2 regions of the Hydrogenophaga sp. YM1 genome follow, and region 2 is predicted to be linked to the other one. Evidence: riboswitches for the same ligand, from Rfam matches in the RefSeq annotation. Region 2 holds a riboswitch; the other holds the start of a gene.
The links. Region 2 has a riboswitch for glycine ahead of gcvT (glycine cleavage system aminomethyltransferase GcvT). Riboswitches for the same ligand answer to the same signal wherever they lie in the genome.
Positions count from the first base shown of each region.

Region 1: linked by a shared signal. The riboswitch ahead of JNX00_RS18915 (PBP1A family penicillin-binding protein) and the one ahead of gcvT (glycine cleavage system aminomethyltransferase GcvT) in region 2 are both predicted to bind glycine.

Region 1 covers NZ_CP070223.1:4,021,721-4,030,680, reverse strand. Annotated here, with positions in the region: gene secY (preprotein translocase subunit SecY) at 1-993, shown strand, start outside; gene infA (translation initiation factor IF-1) at 997-1,215, shown strand; gene rpmJ (50S ribosomal protein L36) at 1,258-1,371, shown strand; gene rpsM (30S ribosomal protein S13) at 1,394-1,759, shown strand; gene rpsK (30S ribosomal protein S11) at 1,778-2,182, shown strand; gene rpsD (30S ribosomal protein S4) at 2,353-2,976, shown strand; gene rpoA (DNA-directed RNA polymerase subunit alpha) at 3,079-4,062, shown strand; gene rplQ (50S ribosomal protein L17) at 4,147-4,542, shown strand; tRNA gene JNX00_RS18920 (tRNA-Met) at 4,560-4,636, shown strand; glycine riboswitch at 4,841-4,936, shown strand; gene JNX00_RS18915 (PBP1A family penicillin-binding protein) at 4,993-7,260, shown strand; gene JNX00_RS18910 (nitric-oxide reductase large subunit) at 7,300-8,960, opposite strand, start outside.
Region 2 covers NZ_CP070223.1:1,777,907-1,786,866, forward strand. Annotated here, with positions in the region: gene JNX00_RS08500 (TetR family transcriptional regulator) at 1-314, shown strand, start outside; gene JNX00_RS08505 (DMT family transporter) at 311-1,207, shown strand; gene gcvP (aminomethyl-transferring glycine dehydrogenase) at 1,277-4,186, opposite strand; gene gcvH (glycine cleavage system protein GcvH) at 4,213-4,590, opposite strand; gene gcvT (glycine cleavage system aminomethyltransferase GcvT) at 4,610-5,743, opposite strand; glycine riboswitch at 5,801-5,904, opposite strand; glycine riboswitch at 5,917-6,013, opposite strand; gene JNX00_RS08525 (hypothetical protein) at 6,083-6,589, opposite strand; gene JNX00_RS08530 (electron transfer flavoprotein-ubiquinone oxidoreductase) at 6,723-8,408, opposite strand; gene JNX00_RS08535 (SDR family oxidoreductase) at 8,543-8,960, shown strand, end outside.

The DNA.
Region 1 (8,960 bases), 2.2 Mb from region 2:
GGCCGCCGCAAGATCACCCAGTACACGCGCTACGGCACGTTGGCGCTGGCGATCTTCCAGGCCATGGGCATCGCGCTGGCGTTGGAAGGCCAGGCGGGTCTCGTGATCGATCCGGGCATGGGCTTTCGCCTCACGGCGGTGGTGAGCCTGGTGGCGGGCACGATGTTTCTGATGTGGCTCGGCGAGCAGATCACCGAGCGCGGCCTGGGCAACGGCATTTCGCTGCTGATCTTCGCTGGTATCGCGGCGGGTCTGCCCAATGCGGTCGGCGGTCTGCTCGAGCTCGTGCGCACGGGTGCCATGAATGTGCTGGTGGCGCTGTTCATCATCGCGCTGGTGATCCTGGTCACCTATTTCGTGGTGTTCGTGGAACGTGGCCAGCGCAAGATCCTGGTGAACTACGCGCGCCGTCAGGTGGGCAACAAGGTGTACGGCGGTCAGTCGTCGCACCTGCCGCTCAAGCTGAACATGGCTGGCGTGATCCCGCCGATCTTTGCCTCGTCCATCATCCTGCTGCCCACCACGGTGGTGAGCTGGCTGAGCACGGGTGACTCGACCCGCTGGCTGCGCGACCTGGCTTCGGCCCTGTCGCCCGGGCAGCCGATCTACGTGGCGCTGTACGCGGCGGCCATCATCTTTTTCTGCTTCTTCTACACCGCCCTGGTCTTCAACAGCCGGGAAACCGCGGACAACCTGAAGAAGAGTGGCGCCTTCATCCCCGGTATTCGTCCGGGCGACCAGACGGCCCGCCACATCGACAAGATCCTGCTTCGGCTGACGTTTGCCGGTGCGATCTATATCACCGCGGTGTGCCTGCTGCCCGAGTTTCTGATCCTGGAATACAACGTGCCCTTCTACTTCGGTGGCACGTCCCTCCTGATCATCGTGGTCGTGACCATGGATTTCATGGCCCAGGTGCAAAACTACATGATGTCGCAGCAGTACGAATCGCTGCTCAAGAAAGCGAATTTCAAGACTTCCCTCGGCAACTGAACCATGGCCAAGGACGACGTGATCGAAATGCAGGGTGAGGTGGTTGAAAACCTCCCCAATGCGACTTTCCGCGTCAAGCTCGAAAACGGGCACGTGGTCCTCGGCCACATCTCCGGCAAGATGCGCATGCACTACATCCGCATCCTGCCTGGCGACAAGGTCAAAGTGGAGCTCACGCCCTACGACCTGACCCGTGCCCGCATCGTGTTCCGCGCCAAGTGAAGCGCCTGTACTGAACGTTTACCGGATTTCTAGGAGAAGAAAATGAGAGTTTCGGCTTCGGTCAAGAAGATGTGCCGCAACTGCAAGATCATCAAACGCCACGGCGTCGTGCGTGTGATCTGCACCGATCCCCGCCACAAGCAGCGTCAAGGCTGATCGATTCGTCAAGAGGATTCACATGGCTCGTATTGCAGGCATCAACATTCCGCCGCACAAGCACGCCGAGATCGGCCTGACGGCGATCTTCGGTATCGGCCGCACCCGCGCTCGCCAGATCTGCGACGCGTGCGGTATCGCGTACAGCAAGAAGATCAAGGACCTCTCCGACGCGGAGCTCGAGAAGGTGCGTGACCAGGTGGGCACGTTCACCATCGAGGGTGACCTGCGCCGCGAGACCACGATGAACATCAAGCGCCTGATGGACATCGGCTGCTACCGTGGCTTCCGCCATCGCCGCGGCCTGCCGATGCGTGGTCAGCGCACCAAGACCAACGCACGCACGCGCAAGGGTCCGCGCAAGGCCGCCCAGTCGCTGAAGAAGTAATCGGTTCGAAGGAAAACCATGGCCAAGTCCCCCTCCAGCAGCGCCGCCGCCCGCGTTCGCAAGAAAGTCCGCAAGAACATCGCGGACGGCATTGCGCACGTGCACGCGTCGTTCAACAACACCATCATCACCATCACCGACCGCCAGGGCAACGCGCTGTCGTGGGCGTCGTCGGGTGGCCAGGGCTTCAAGGGTTCGCGCAAGTCGACCCCCTTCGCGGCCCAGGTGGCCTCCGAAGTGGCCGGCCGCGCCGCGATGGAACAGGGCATCAAGAACCTCGACGTCGAGATCAAGGGTCCCGGCCCGGGTCGCGAGTCGTCGGTGCGTGCGCTGGGTGCCCTGGGCATCCGCATCACCTCGATTTCCGACGTGACGCCCGTGCCCCACAACGGCTGCCGCCCCCAGAAGCGCCGCCGCATCTGAGCCCGTCTTTACCTGGCGTTTGGCTTCGCGCTAGAATGCCAGGTTCTCCGAGCGCCACCGTAGTCATGCTGCGGTGGCATTTTTGCTAAGCCCACCGCCCCCGCCATCGCGGGATGGCTCCCGCAATCACAGTCCCTGTGGGTTGCGGCAGACGACAAAAGGAAACCAACGTGGCACGTTACCTCGGCCCCAAGGCCAAACTGTCCCGTCGCGAAGCCAGCGACCTGCTGCTCAAGAGCGCGCGCCGCTCGATCAGCGACAAGGCCAAGTTCGACTCCAAGCCCGGCCAGCACGGCCGCACCTCGGGCCAGCGCACCTCCGACTTTGGCGTGCAGCTGCGTGAGAAGCAGAAGGTCAAGCGCACCTACGGCGTGCTCGAGCGCCAGTTCCGCCGCTACTTCGCCGAGGCCGACCGCCGCCGCGGCAACACCGGCGCCAACCTGCTGTTCCTGCTCGAGTCGCGCCTGGACAACGTCGTGTTCCGCATGGGCTTCGCCTCCACCCGCGCCGAAGCGCGCCAGATCGTGTCGCACAAGGCCATCACGGTGAACGGCCAGTCGGTCAACATCCCGTCCTTCCTGGTCAAGGCCGGTGACGTGGTCGCTGTGCGCGAGAAGTCCAAGAAGCAGGCCCGCGTGATCGAGGCGCTGGAACTGGCCAAGCAGATCGGCTTCCCCGGCTGGGTCGAAGTGTCGGTCGACAAGGTCGAAGGCGTCTTCAAGAAGACCCCTGACCGCGATGAATTCGGCTCGGACATCAACGAGTCGCTCATCGTCGAACTGTATTCGCGTTAATCCCGTCCCCGGCCGGGCGCGGCATCCGCTGCGTCGCCGGGCCATTCCATGCTCCGTCTGCCTTATCGGTGTAACGAGCCGAGGGAACTGAAGGAAGTCTGAATGCTGAACAACCTGCTCAAGCCCAAGTCCATCAACGTCGAGCAACTCTCGGCCAATCGCGCCAAGGTCACGCTGGAGCCCTTCGAACGTGGCTACGGGCACACCCTGGGCAACGCCCTGCGCCGCGTGCTGCTGTCGTCCATGGTGGGCCATGCCCCCACCGAAGTGACCATCGCTGGCGTGGTGCACGAATACTCGTCCATCGACGGCGTTCAGGAAGACGTGGTCAACCTGCTGCTCAACCTCAAGGGCGTGGTGTTCAAGCTCCACAACCGCGACGAGGTGACCCTGAGTCTGCGCAAGGACGGTGAAGGGGTCGTGACGGCCGCCGACATCCAGACCCCGCACGACGTCGAGATCGTCAACCCCGACCACGTCATCGCCACGCTGTCGGCCGGTGCCAAACTGGACATGCAGATCAAGGTCGAGAAGGGCCGCGGCTACGTGCCCGGCACCCTGCGCCGCGGCGACGAAGCCGCCCGCTCGATCGGCCGCATCGTCCTCGACGCCTCCTTCTCGCCGGTCAAGCGCGTGAGCTACACGGTGGAAAGCGCCCGCGTCGAGCAGCGCACCGACCTCGACAAGCTCGTGCTCGAGATCGAGACCAACGGCTCCATTGGCCCCGAAGAGGCCGTGCGCGCCTCGGCCAAGATCCTCGTTGAACAGCTCGCCGTGTTCGCCCAGCTGGAAGGCGCCGACCTCTTCACCGAGGCCCCGCAACAGCGCAGCTCGCAGCAGTTCGATCCGATCCTGCTGCGTCCCGTGGACGAGCTCGAACTCACCGTGCGTTCGGCGAACTGCCTGAAGGCCGAGAACATCTATTACATCGGTGACCTGATTCAGCGCACCGAGAACGAGCTGCTCAAGACCCCGAACCTGGGCCGCAAGTCGCTCAACGAAATCAAGGAAGTGTTGGCCTCGCGTGGTCTCACGCTGGGCATGAAGCTCGAGAACTGGCCGCCCGCCGGCCTCGACAAGCACTGATCTCAACCCTGAGCCTTCGGGCCAGGCCATGACGAACCGCCGGTACCTGATACGGCCGGCGGCAAAAGACGGAAAGGAAACACCATGCGTCACGGACACGGACTTCGCAAACTCAACCGCACCAGCGAGCACCGCCTGGCGATGCTGCGCAACATGATGAACTCGCTGCTCACGCACGAGGCCATCAAGACCACGCTGCCCAAGGCCAAGGAACTGCGCCGGGTCGTCGAACCCATGATCACCCTGGCCAAGGAGCCGACGGTGGCGAACCGCCGCCTCGCCTTCAACCGCCTGCGCGACCGCGATGTGGTGGTCAAGCTCTTTGACGAACTCGGTCCGCGCTTCAAGGCCCGTCCCGGTGGCTACACCCGCATCCTGAAGATGGGTTTCCGCGTGGGCGACAACGCGCCCATGGCCCTGGTGGAGCTGGTGGACCGCGCCGAACCGGCCGCCGACGCCGGTGAAGCCGACAAAGCGTGATATAATTTTTGGCTTGACGCGGAGTGGAGCAGCCTGGTAGCTCGTTGGGCTCATAACCCAAAGGTCGCAAGTTCAAATCTTGCCTCCGCAACCAAACAAACCCAGTGCCAGCTGGTGAAGAAGGCCCTCAAATCGAGGGCCTTTTTTCTTTGTGGCGCCGCGAGTGTCCGCCGCGCGCGGCGTCGGCAGGCGAAGGCCCGGATGCCATAATCGCCGCACTGCGGGAGAGCGGGGCCTCGGGCCCCCGCCGAAGGCGCAAACTCCCATCATCGCTCAGGCACCAGGACCGCAGCCACCTATTTCGCCGACTGGAGAGTGGCCTTCGCACGGCCCACCGAAGGGGCAAGCCGCGTCAGCGGCTGAAACTCTCAGGTTCAAGGACAGAGGGAGAGGCGCAGCAGGTTCGTGTCGATGCGACGCGAACGCCTGCGACCACCTATTGGAGTCCTGGTGCCTTCCCCCATCCCGCACAACCCCACGTCCCGGGTCGCGTCGACGCGCTTTGCCATCGCTCTCATCCTGGGCCTGCTCGCCGGCCTCTCGCTGGGCGGGGCCTACGCGCTTCACCGCCTGTGGCTGGAGCTGCCGAGCGTGGCGGCGCTGACCGACTACCAGCCCAAGCTGCCGCTGCGCATCCACGCCAGGGACGGCCGCCTGTTGGCCGAGTACGGTGAGGAGCGCCGCGAGCTCGTGGCGATCGAGCAGATTCCCAAGCGCATGCGCGAGGCGCTGCTGGCCATCGAGGACGCGGGCTTCTACGCGCACCGCGGCGTGGACTTCTCCGGGCTGGCGCGCGCCGCCTGGAGCAACCTGTTCGCCGGCGGGCGCGCGCAGGGCGGCAGCACCATCACCATGCAAGTGGCCCGCATGTTCTTTCTTAGCCCCGAGAAGACCTACCGCCGCAAGATCATGGAGGTCTTGCTGGCCTACAAGCTCGAGTTGCACCACGACAAAGACACGCTGCTCGAGCTGTACATGAACCAGGTCTACCTGGGCGAGCGCGCCTATGGCTTTGCCGCCGCCGCCTCGGTGTACTTCGACAAGGCGCTGCATGAGCTCACGCTGGCCGAGGCCGCGATGCTGGCCGGCCTGCCCAAGGCACCGTCGGCCTACAACCCCGTGGTCAACCGCGAGCGCGCGGTCGTGCGGCAGCGCCACATCCTGTCGCGCCTGCTGGCGCTGGGCTGGATCGACCAGCCCGCGCACGACCAGGCCCTGGCCGAGCCCCTGGTCCTGCGGTCACCCGAACGCTTGGGTGGACTGTACGTGGGGCATGCCGTGGAGCAGGCCCGCCAGCGGGTGGTGGAGCGTTTCGGAGACGAGGCGTACACGCGCGGCCTGGACGTGGTCCTCAGCATCGACGCGGACCTGCAGCGCGAGGCCATGCGCGCGCTGCGCGGCGGTTTGCTGCGCGCCCAGCAGCGGCACGGCTACGCCGGACCGGAAGCCCGGCTGCCCCCGCCCTGGCGCTTCGACGGGCCGGGGCTGAGGCGCGCGCTGGCCCCGTACCCCGACAGCGGCGAGCTGCAGGCGGCCCTGGTGCGCGGGGTGTCGTCCGCGGGCCTGCAGGCCCACCTGCGCGACGGCAGCGCCATCGCGCTCGCGCATCGCGCCGGGCGGGGTCCGCGCATCGAGGCGGGTTCGGTGATCCGCGTGCGGCGCGATGGGGCGCAAGCCTGGCGCCTGGCCCAGTTGCCGCGGATGGAGGGCGCCCTGGTCTCCATCGACATGGACACCGGCCACATCCTGGCCCTGGCCGGTGGCTTCGACCCGCGCCTGGGCCAGTACGACCACGCCATGCAGGCCCTGCGCCAACCCGGCTCCACCTTCAAGCCATTTGTCTACTCCGCGGCGCTGGAGCGCGGCTACTTCCCCGGCACGCTGGTGGAAGACCGCCAGCGCGTGGTGACGCCGGCTGCCCCGGGGCGCCGCGCCTGGGCCCCCCGCAACTACGGCGACCGCTACGACGGCTTCCTGACCGCCCGCGACGCGCTGGCGCGTTCCCGCAACGTGGCCACGGTGAACCTCATGGAGGCGGCGGGCGCGGCGCACGTGCGCGATTTCGCGGCGCGCTTCGGTTTCGATCCGCAACACAACCCGGCGACCCTGCCGCTGGCCCTGGGCGCCGGCGCGGTCTCGCCGCTGGGGCTGGCGCAGGCCTACGCGGTGTTCGGCAGCGGCGGCGAATGGCGCCCCGCCGTGCTGATCACCCGCGTGAGCGAGCGTGGCGGCGCCGTGCTGTTCGACGCCGCCGACCGCGCGCCGGCGGTGCGCGCCGTCTCCGAGCGCAACGCCTACATCGTGGACAGCATGCTGCGCGACGTCGTGCAGCAGGGCACGGCGCGGCGCGCCCTGCGCCTGGACCGCCCCGACGTGGCGGGCAAGACCGGCACCTCCAACCAGGCCCGCGACGTGTGGTTCGCGGGCTATTCGTCGGGGGTGTCCACCGTGGTGTGGATGGGCTACGACCAGCCGCGCAGCCTGGGCCGGGCCACCGGGGCCACGCACGCGCTGCCTGTGTGGACCGAGTTCATGGCCCGCGCCGTGGCCGACCGCGCGCCGCGCCTGCGCGAGCGGCCCGGCGGCGTCGTGGTCCATGCTGGCGACTACGCCTATGCGGAGTACGTGAGCGACGTGTGTGTGCAGGACGACAACGGCCGGGTGGCGGGGCCGTTCGACTGCGCGCCGCAGGCGCCAGGCGAGGCGCCGCCGGGTTGAGGGTCCGCAGGCCGCCGCAGCGGCCCGCGAGCCCGTGCGTCAACCCCGCGCCTCGCTCAGGCGCTGCCCGGCCCGGGCCGGCGCGCCGCTGCGGTCCAGCAGGCCCAGCACCACCTGCAGCGCCAGCGCCACGGCGCCGCCGATGAACACCAGGTCGCCGAAGGTGCGCACCCAGCGCAGCGTCTGCAGCAGCGGCTGCTGCATGAAGGCCTCGCTGCGGGCGTACCACAGGCCCTCGCCCACGCTCGCCATGAACTGGATGAAGCCGATCGGCAGCAGGCTGGTGAAGATCATCAGCACCAGGCCCAGGTTCAGGCCCCAGAAGCCGGCCTTCATCAGCGGCTCGCTGAACACGGTGCGCGGTCGCAGATAGCGCAGCACCATCAGCGTGAAGCCCAGTGCCAGGAAACCATAGACGCCGAACAGGGCCGCGTGCGCGTGCACGGGCGTGGTGTTCAGGCCCTGGATGTAGTACAGCGAGATCGGCGGGTTGATCATGAAGCCGAAGACGCCCGCGCCCAGCATGTTCCAGAAGGCCACGGCGACGAAGCACAGCAGCGGCCACTTCAGGTCGTCCATCCACGGTGCGCGGGTCTTCAGGCGCCAGTTCTCGAAGGCCTCGTGTCCCAGCACGATCAGTGGCACCACCTCCAGCGCGCTGAACGAAGCCCCCACGGCCATGACCGGCGTCGTGGTGCCCGAGAAGTACAGGTGGTGGAAGGTGCCCGGGATGCCGCCCAGCAGGAACAGCGAGGCCGAGGCCAGGCTGGCCGTGGTGGCCATGCGGCGCGACACCAGCCCCATGCTGGAGAAGACGAAGGCCAGGGCCGTGGTGGCGAAGACCTCGAAGAAGCCCTCCACCCAGAGGTGCACCACCCACCAGCGCCAGTACTCCATCACCGACAGGCTGGTGCGCTCGCCGTAGAACAGGCCCGCGCCGTAGAACAGGCCGATGGCGCCGACCGAGGCCGTGAGCAGGGCCAGCAGGTTCTTGTCCTGGCCATCGCGCGCGAACAGCGCGGGCAGCACGCCGCGCAGCATCAGCACCAGCCAGAGCAGGATGCCGACCCACTTGAGGATCTGCCACATCCGTCCCAGGTCCACGTACTCGTAGCCCTGGTGGCCCAACCAGAAGTTCCACTCGGGCGGCATCTTCTGCGCGATGGCCAGGTAGTTGCCGACGAAGGAGCCGACGCAGACGAAGACCAGCGCCCAGAACAGCACGTCCACGCCCAGCTTCTGGAACCTCGGGTCCTTGCCGCCGTTGATGACGGGCGCGAGGAACAGGCCCACCGCCAGGAAGCCGGTGGCGATCCAGAACAGCGCGGCCTGGATGTGCCAGGTGCGCGTGAGCGAGTAGGGGAACCACTGCGACAGGTCAATGCCGTAGAAGCTGCGCTCCACGGTGTAGTGGGCGGTGAAGCCGCCGATGAAGACCTGGAAGACAAACAGCGCGACCACCAGGAACAGGTATTTGCCCAGCGCGCGCTGCGAGGGCGTGAGCGCGAAGGCCGTCAAGGGGTCGCGCGCCGGTGCGGCCGGCAGCGGCTCGTCGTGGTCGCGCAGGAAGGCCCAGGCCCAGACCAGCAGGCCGATGCCGGCCAGCAGGATCACCACGCTGGCGATGGACCAGACCACGTTCTCCTTGCTGGGCACGTTGCCGATCAGCGGCTCGTGCGGCCAGTTGTTGGTGTAGGTCA
Region 2 (8,960 bases):
GGGAGGCACTGAAGGAAGTCGTCGCGATGCGCGATGCCTACGAACACCTGTTCGAGAGCGTGCTTCGGGAAGGCATCGCGTCTGGTGGTCTGGCGGCAGTGGATCCTTCGCTGGCCTCAAAGGGCATTCTGGGTTCGCTGAACTGGATCACGGTTTGGTATCGGCCCCGAAAAGGTGACACGTTCTCTTCGCGGCACCGAATCGCCGAGCAGCTCGCCAAGCAGGTCACGCACGGCGTTTCGCGCGAGGCCCCACCTCTGGCGGGCGCTGTGACTGCGCGGCCTCAAGGCCAGCAGGCCGGCAGCGGCCATTGAACGACGCCGCATCGGCCCGGCGCGTCGCATGGGGCTGGACGCTCGCTTTCATCGGTTCGTTCGCCTTCAGTGCGAAGGCCGTCCTGGTGAAGCTGGCCTACCAACACCCCGTCGACGCCTTGACGCTGATCACGCTGCGGATGCTGATTGCGTTTCCACTTTTCGCCGGGCTCGCCTGGTGGTCGGGCAGAGGCCGGGCCCACCTGACCTCGCGTGACTGGCTCGCCGTCTTGGGCTTGGGCTTCAGTGGGTACTACCTCAGCAGCCTGCTCGATTTTGCGGGCTTGCAGTACATCAGCGCCTCCCTTGAGCGCTTGATCTTCTACTTGAGCCCGACGATCGTTCTGGTGCTGGGATTCGTCTTGCACAGGCGCGTGATAAAGCCCTTGCACTGGGCCGGCATCGCCGTCAGCTACGCCGGGATCGTCCTGGTCTTCGTGCGTGAACTGAATGCGGATGGGGCCCAGCTGGCTCTCGGGTCTGCCCTGGTGTTCGGCAGCGCATTCTTCTACGCCATCTACCTGGTCTTCAGTGCCCGCCTCATTCCCCGGCTTGGGTCGCTGCGCTTGGTGGGCTTGGCCACCAGCGTTGCGTGTATTTTGTGTGTCGTGCACTTTCTCCTGGTCCGGAAGGTCGACACGCTGTGGGTCGGGCTCGAGGTTCTCTGGCTCGCCTTCCTGAACGCCACGGTGGGCACGGTGGTTCCCGTCGTGCTCATGATGCTGGCCATTGAGCGGATCGGCGCCGCATCCGCCGCTCAGGTCGGCATGGTCGGCCCCCTGATGACTGTCGCCCTGGCCACTTACTTCCTGGGCGAGGCGGTGACGCCGGAAATGGTGGCGGGCACCGTCCTCGTGCTATGCGGCATCTGGGTTTTTTCGCGCGCCGAGTGACCCGGGCCCCGGCGGCACGGCGGGTCGGCCGCGCGGATTCGGTGTCTCGGGCGCTGGCGGCCGCCCACCTCAGTCCGCCAGGTCCCCGATCGGCACGCAGCTGCAGAACAGGTTGCGGTCGCCGTAGACGTTGTCCACACGGCCCACGGGCGGCCAGTACTTGGCGTGTGCGCGCGTGTCCAGCACGGCGGCGCCGGTCTCGCGCGGGTAGGCGCGCGTCCACTCACCCTTGAGCAGGCTGGCCGCGGTGTGCGGCGCGTGCTTCAGGGGGTTGTCGTCCTGCGGCCATTCGCCTTTTTCGATGCGGCGGATTTCCTCGCGGATGGCGATCATGGCCTCGATGAAGCGGTCGATTTCCTCCAGCGTCTCGCTCTCGGTGGGCTCCACCATGAGCGTGTTGGCCACCGGAAAGGACAGCGTGGGCGCGTGGAAGCCGTAGTCGATCAGGCGCTTGGCCACGTCCTCGGCCATCACACCGCTGGTGTCTTTCAGGTCGCGCAGGTCGAGGATGCACTCGTGCGCCACATGACCGTTGGCGCTCGCGTACAGCGTGGGGAAGTGGTCCTTGAGGCGCGCGCTGATGTAGTTGGCCGAGAGGATGGCCGTCTCGGTGGCGTGCCGCAGGCCCTCGGCGCCCATCATGCGGATGTACATCCACGAGATCGGCAGCACGGCCGCGTTGCCCAGCGGCGCGGCCGAGATGGCGCCCACGCCATTGACCGGCAGGCCACCCGCCGCGTGGCCGGGCAGGAAGGGCACCAGGTCTTGCACCACGCAGACCGGGCCCACGCCCGGGCCGCCGCCGCCGTGCGGGATGCAGAAGGTCTTGTGCAGGTTGAGGTGGCTCACGTCGCCGCCGAACTCGCCCGGCGCGGCCACGCCCACCAGGGCGTTCATGTTGGCGCCGTCCACGTAGACGCGCCCGCCGTGCTGGTGCACCAGGGCGCACAGCTCTTTCACCTGGGTCTCGAACACGCCGTGCGTGCTGGGGTAGGTGATCATCACCGCGGCCAGGTGCTTGGAGTGCTGCTCGCACTTGGCCTTCAGGTCGGCCAGGTCGACGTTGCCGTTCTCGTCGCACTTGGTGACCACGACCTGCAGGCTCACCATCTGCGCGCTGGCCGGGTTGGTGCCGTGCGCGCTGCTGGGGATCAGGCAGATGTTGCGGTGGCCTTCGCCGCGCGATCGGTGGTAGGCCTGGATGACCAGCAGGCCGGCGTACTCGCCCTGCGAACCGGCGTTGGGCTGCAGGCTGATGCCGGCGTAGCCGGTGGCCTCGCACAGCCAGTCGCGCAGTTGCCGGTCGAGCAGGGCATAGCCCTGGCGCTGGTCGGCCGGGGCGAAGGGGTGCACGTTCGCGAACTCGGGCCAGGTGATGGGGATCATCTCGCTGGTGGCGTTCAGCTTCATGGTGCACGAGCCCAGCGGGATCATGCTGCGGTCCAGCGCGAGGTCCTTGTCCGACAGCATGCGGATGTAGCGCAGCATGCCGGTCTCGCTGTGGTGGGTGTTGAAGACCGGGTGCGTGAGGAAGCCGCTGCTGCGGCGCAGGCCGTCGGGGATCAGCGGCTCCAGGCCTTTCTCGAAGGCCTCGACCGAGGGCAGGGCCTGGCCGTCCTTCGCGAAGATGGTCCACAGCAGGGCGATGTCCTCGCGTGTGGTGGTTTCGTCCAGCGTGACGATCACGTACTCGTCCCAGGCCTGGCGCAGGTTGGCGCCGTGGGCCACGGCGCGCGCCATGAGCGCGTTCGCCCGGGCCGGGTCCACGCGCAGGGCGAGGGTGTCGAACACACCCTGGTCGCCGTGGTGCGTGTCGGTGTAGCCCAGTTGGGCCAGGCCCTTGGCCAGGATGGCCGTGTACGCCGCCACGCGCTGCGCGATGCGCTTCAAGCCCTGCGGGCCGTGGTACACGGCGTACATGCTGGCGATCACCGCGGGCAGCACCTGCGCCGTGCAGATGTTGCTGGTGGCCTTCTCGCGGCGGATGTGCTGCTCGCGCGTTTGCAGGGCCAGGCGGTAGGCCGGCTGGCCATGGGTGTCCACGCTCACGCCCACCAGGCGGCCGGGCAGGCTGCGCTTGAACCCGTCGCGGCAGGCCATGTAGGCGGCGTGCGGGCCGCCATTGCCCATGGGCATGCCGAAGCGCTGCGTGGTGCCGACCACGATGTCGGCGCCCATCTCGCCGGGCGGCTTGATCAGGGTCAGGGCCAGCAGGTCGGCGGCCACGATGAAGGCGGCGTTCTTGCCGTGCACGGTGGCGGCGTCCGCCGTCCAGTCGTGCAGCCAGCCGCTGGAGGCCGGGTACTGCGTGAAGGCCGCGAAGTAGTCGTCGGCCGCCAGCATGGCGTCCCATTCCTCGCCCGACATGGCCACGCGCACCTCCAGGCCCAGCGGCGCCGCGCGCGTCTGGATCACCTCGATGGTCTGCGGGTGCGTGTCGCCCGACACCACGAAGGCATGGCCCTTGGCCTTCACGGAGCGCTTGGCCAGCGTCATGGCCTCGGCTGCGGCCGTGGCCTCGTCGAGCATGGAGGCGTTGGCGATGTCCATGCCCGTCAGGTCGGTGACCATGGTCTGGAAGTTGACCAGCGCCTCCATTCGGCCCTGCGAGATTTCGGCCTGGTAGGGCGTGTAAGCCGTGTACCAGGCGGGGTTCTCCAGGATGTTGCGCAGGATGACGCCCGGTGTGTGGGTGCCGTGGTAGCCCTGGCCGATGAAGCTCTTGAGCAGCTTGTTCTGGCGCGCGATGCCCTGGAGCTCGGCCAGCGCGGCGGCCTCGGTCAGCGGCGCGGGCAGTTGCATGCCCTGGCGGCGCGCGATCGGGCGCGGCACGATGCTGTCGATCAGCGCGCGGCGCGAGGCCTCGCCGATGACCGAGAGCATGTGGCGCTCGCCGGCTTCGTCGATGCCGATGTGGCGCGCGACGAATTCGCTGACGTTTTCGAGTTCACCCAGGGGCTTGACGGAGGGCATGAGCATGGCGGGCCTCGGTGGCGGGGGAAAGGTCAGGCGTTGTCCTTGACGAACTTCTGGTAGGCCGGCTCGTCCATGAGCGGATCGAACTGGCCCATGTCCTTGATCAGGACCTTGAAGAACCAGCCCTTGCCCAGGGGGTCGCTGTTGGCCAGCGAGGGGTCGGCGCGCAGGGCTTCGTTGACCTCGGTCACCTCGCCGTCCAGCGGCATGTAGACGTCGGCCGCGGCCTTCACCGACTCGACCACGCCGGCGACCTCGCCCTTGGCGTAGCTGCGGCCCACCTCGGGCAGCTCGACGAAGACCACGTCGCCCAGCGCGTCCTGCGCGTGCAGGGTGATGCCGACGACGGCGGCTTCGTGGTCCTCGAGCTGGATCCACTCGTGGTCGGGGGTGTACTTGACGGTCATGGTTGTGCTCCTGCGGCGATCAGCCGCGGTGGTAACGGTTGGGAACGAAAGGCAGGGAGGCCACCTGCATGGGCACGGCCTTGCCGCGCACCAGCGCGTTCAGGCGCGTGCCCACGGCCGCGAAGGCCGGCGGCACGTAGCCCATGGCGATGGGCTGGTTGATGCTGGGGCCGAGCAGGCCGCTGGTGACTTCACCGAGGCGCTCGCCGGCCTCGCTCTGCAGTTCGGTGTGCTCGCGCACCGGCACCCGCTCCTGCGCGAGCAGGCCCACGCGCACACGCGACAGGGGCGCGCTGCCGTCGAGCTGCGCGAGCACGCGCTCGGCGCCGGGGAAGCCCCCCGCGCGCGCGCCGCCTGTGCGGCGCACCTTCTGCATGGCCCAGTTGAGCGCGGCCTCCACGGGCGTGGTGGTGGTGTCGATGTCGTTGCCGTAGAGGCACAGGCCGGCTTCCAGGCGCAGCGAGTTGCGCGCGCCCAGGCCGACGGGTTTCACCTCGGGCTGCGCGAGCAGGGCACGCGCGAAGGCCTCGGTGTCGGCCGCGGCCAGCGAGATCTCGAAGCCGTCCTCGCCGGTGTAGCCGCTGCGCGTGGCGAACAGGGGCTTGCCCTGCCAGCTGAAGGCGCCGCCGGTCATGAAGACCAGCTTCTCCACGCCGGGCACCAGGCGCTGCAGGGCCGTCACGGCCCGCGGGCCCTGCAGCGCGAGCAGGCCGCGGTCGAACTGCGGCTCCACGGTGCAGCGCGCGCCGATGCGCTCGACGATGTGCTGGAGGTCGCCGTGCTTGCAGGCGCCGTTGACGATGACGAAGAGGTCGTCGCCCCGGTTCACGAACATCAGGTCGTCGATGACAGTGCCCTCGTCGCTGAGCAGCAGGCCGTAGCGCTGCTTGCCGGGCGCTAGGCCGATCACGTCCACCGGCATCAGGCTTTCGAAGGCGGCGGCGGCGTCGGGGCCGATGAGCCGCAGCTGGCCCATGTGCGAGACGTCGAACAGGCCGGCGGCTTCGCGCGTGTGCAGGTGCTCGGCCATGAGGCCCGCCGGGTACTGCACCGGCATGCTGTAGCCCGCGAAGGGCACCAGGCGCGCGCCCAGTTCGAGGTGCAGCGCGTGCAGCGGAGTCTTGAGGAGGTCGGTGGGAGCGTCGGCGGACACGGCGGGTTCTCTGGCGGGGGCAGGCCCCTCGCGGGGCGGGACACGGGTTCATCCGTGCGCTGCCCCACTGTCCGCTTTACCTGAGAGATTCACGCGGGCGATGCCACGCTTGCTCCTTCGGTGGACCCCATCGGGTGGGGCCTCTCTCCAGGGGGGATCGCCCGCCGGGTGGCGGGCGTTTGCCAGTCCTTTTGCCTGAGCGTTCGGGGCCTGGTCCGGCCCCTGCGCCTTCGGCGGTTCCCCGGGGGAACGCTCTCCTGACAATGCGGCGGATTCTAGCCGGGAACCCGGCGCGCACGGACAACGCCGCCCGGCGTCCTCAGGGGCGCGAGGGCGCGCTCAGGCGTCCTGCGGGGCGGTCTCGGGCAGCACCTTGGCCAGGCGCTCACTGATCGAGGCGGCGCGCTCGGCGCCCGCGACACGCTCGATCTCGGTGAGCATGTCCTGGCCCACGGCCAACATGCTCGCGGCGTCGCGCGCCTCGCGCAGCGCCTGGCGGAAGCGGTCGGCCAGGGCGCGGTCGCGCGCGGCGAACATGCGGTCGGACAGATCGAACAGGAACATGCGCGCGCTGGCCAGCGAGCGCGGCCCGCTGAAGGTGTCCACCGAGCCGCGCGGTGGCGGCGGCACCGGGCGCGCGGGCGGCGCGGCCGGGGCTTCGTCGATCAGGTAGCCGTCGGCCAGCAGCGCCTCCACCATGGCGCGGCCTTCGCCGTGGAAGAGGGCGTTGAGCGAATCGGTGGACTTGCGGCCATCGGCCACCAGCAGGATGGCGCGCTCGCGCTGGCCCAGCGAGCGATGGCCCGGGAGCAATTCGGTGCGGCCTTTGTCGGTCTTGATGAGCATGGGCGGTGCGCAGGCGGCGGTGGACGCCGCACTCTGGGCGGGGCACATGACGCTCGCGTGTCACGCGGGCGTGAAAAAGCCGCCCGGGGGCGGCTTCGTGGCGATCGCGTGAGGGACGTCACACGTCCCCGCCTCACATGCCCGCGTAGTTGGGCCCGCCGCCGCCTTCGGGCGTCACCCATACGATGTTCTGCGTCGGGTCCTTGATGTCGCAGGTCTTGCAGTGCACGCAGTTCTGCGCGTTGATCTGCAGGCGGTCCTCGCCCGCATCGGTCTTCACGAACTCGTACACGCCGGCCGGGCAATAGCGGCTTTCCGGGCCCGCGTACTTCGCCAGGTTCACCTGCACCGGCACCGTGCTGTTCTTCAGCGTCAGGTGCGCGGGCTGGTTCTCCTCGTGGTTGGTGTTGGAGACGAAGACGCTGGAGAGGCGGTCGAAGCTGAGCACGCCGTCCGGCTTGGGGTAGGCGATCTTGGGCATCTGGTCCGCGGGCCTGAGGTACTCGTGGTCGGGCTTGTCGCGGTGCAGGGTCCAGGGCGGCGCGCTCACGCCGATCTTGGGCAGGAACCACTGCTCGATGCCCGTCATCAGCTTGCCGATGGTCGGGCCCTTCTTGAACCAGGCCTTGAAGTTGCGGGTCTGCCAGAGCTCCTCGTGCAGCCAGCTCTTCTCGAAGGCCGCGGGGTAGGCCGAGAGCTCGTCGCTCGAACGGCCGGCCGTCACGGCCTCGAAGGCCGCCTCGGCACAGAGCATGCCGCTCTTGATGGCCGCGTGGCTGCCCTTGATGCGCGCGGCGTTCAGGTAGCCGGCGTCGCAGCCCACCAGCGCGCCGCCGGGGAACACCGTCTTGGGCATGGCCTGCGGCGTGCCGTTGTTGATGGCGCGCGCGCCGTAGCCCAGGCGCTTGCCGCCTTCGATGTGCGCCTTGATCGCCGGGTGCGTCTTCCAGCGCTGCATCTCCTCGAAGGGCGAGAGCCAGGGGTTGCTGTAGTCCAGCCCGATGACGAAGCCCAGCGTGACCTTGTTGTCCTCCAGGTGGTAGAGGAAGCCGCCGCCGAAGGTGTCGTCCGTCATGGGCCAGCCGGCGGTGTGCACCACCAGGCCGGGCTTGGCCTTGTCGGCCGGAACCTCCCACAGCTCTTTGACGCCGATGGCCCAGCTCGACGGGTCCTTGCCCTTGTCGAGGTCGAACCTGGCGATGAGCTGCTTGCCCAGGTGGCCGCGCGCGCCCTCGGCGAACACGGTGTACTTGGCGTGCAGCTCCATGCCGAGCTGAAAGGCTTCGGTGGGCTCGCCGTCCTTGCCGATGCCCTGGTTGCCCGTGGCCACGCCCTTGACGGAACCGTCGTCGTTGTAGAGCACCTCGGCGGCGGTGAAGCCGGGGAAGATCTCCACGCCCAGGGCCTCGGCCTGCTCGGCCAGCCACTTCACCACGTTGCCCAGGCTGATGACGTAGCAACCCTCGTTGTGGAAGTTGCGCGGCATCAGGAAATCGGGCGTGCGGCTCGACCCCGTCTCGCTGAGCATGAGCAGGTCGTCGCCCGTGACGGGCTGGTTCAGCGGCGCGCCGCGCGCTTTCCAGTCGGGGAACAGCTCGTTGATGGCGCGCGGGTCCATCACCGCGCCCGAGAGGATGTGCGCGCCGGGTTCGGAGCCCTTCTCCAGCACGCAGACGCTGACCTCCTTGCCTTGCTCGGCGGCCAGCTGCTTCAGTCGGATGGCGGTGGACAGGCCGGCCGGGCCGGCGCCGACCACGACCACGTCGTACTCCATGGCTTCGCGGGGACCGAACTGGGCCAGGATCTGATCATGCGTCATGGGGGGTCTCGCTCATAATGTTTGGCAACCTCCGGCCACCCTCCTTTGCGAAGGGCTCGTGTCCCGGAGCGGACCGCATTTTATGCGGCGACCGCACAAAATCGAACGACCGTTCACATTTGGGGAGACTGAGCATGGCCTACACCCTCGACCTGTCGGGCCGCGTGGCCCTGGTCACCGGCGCGTCCAGCGGGCTGGGCGCGCAGTTCGCCAAAACCCTGGCCCAGGCCGGCGCCGCCGTGGTGCTGGCCAGCCGCCGCACCGACCGCCTCATGAACCTGCGCGCGCACATCGAGGCCAGCGGCGGCGCGGCGCACGTGGTGGCGCTGGACGTGACCGACATGGCCTCCATCAAGGCCGCCATCGCGCACGCCGAGACCGAGGTCGGGCCCATCGACATCCTGGTCAACAACTCGGGCGTGAGCACCACGCAGCGCCTGCAGGACGTGGACGAGGCGGACTACGACTTCGTCTTCGACACCAACACCAAGGGCGCCTTCTTTGTTGCGCAGGAGGTGGGCAAGCGCATGATCGCGCGCGCCAAGGGCGCGG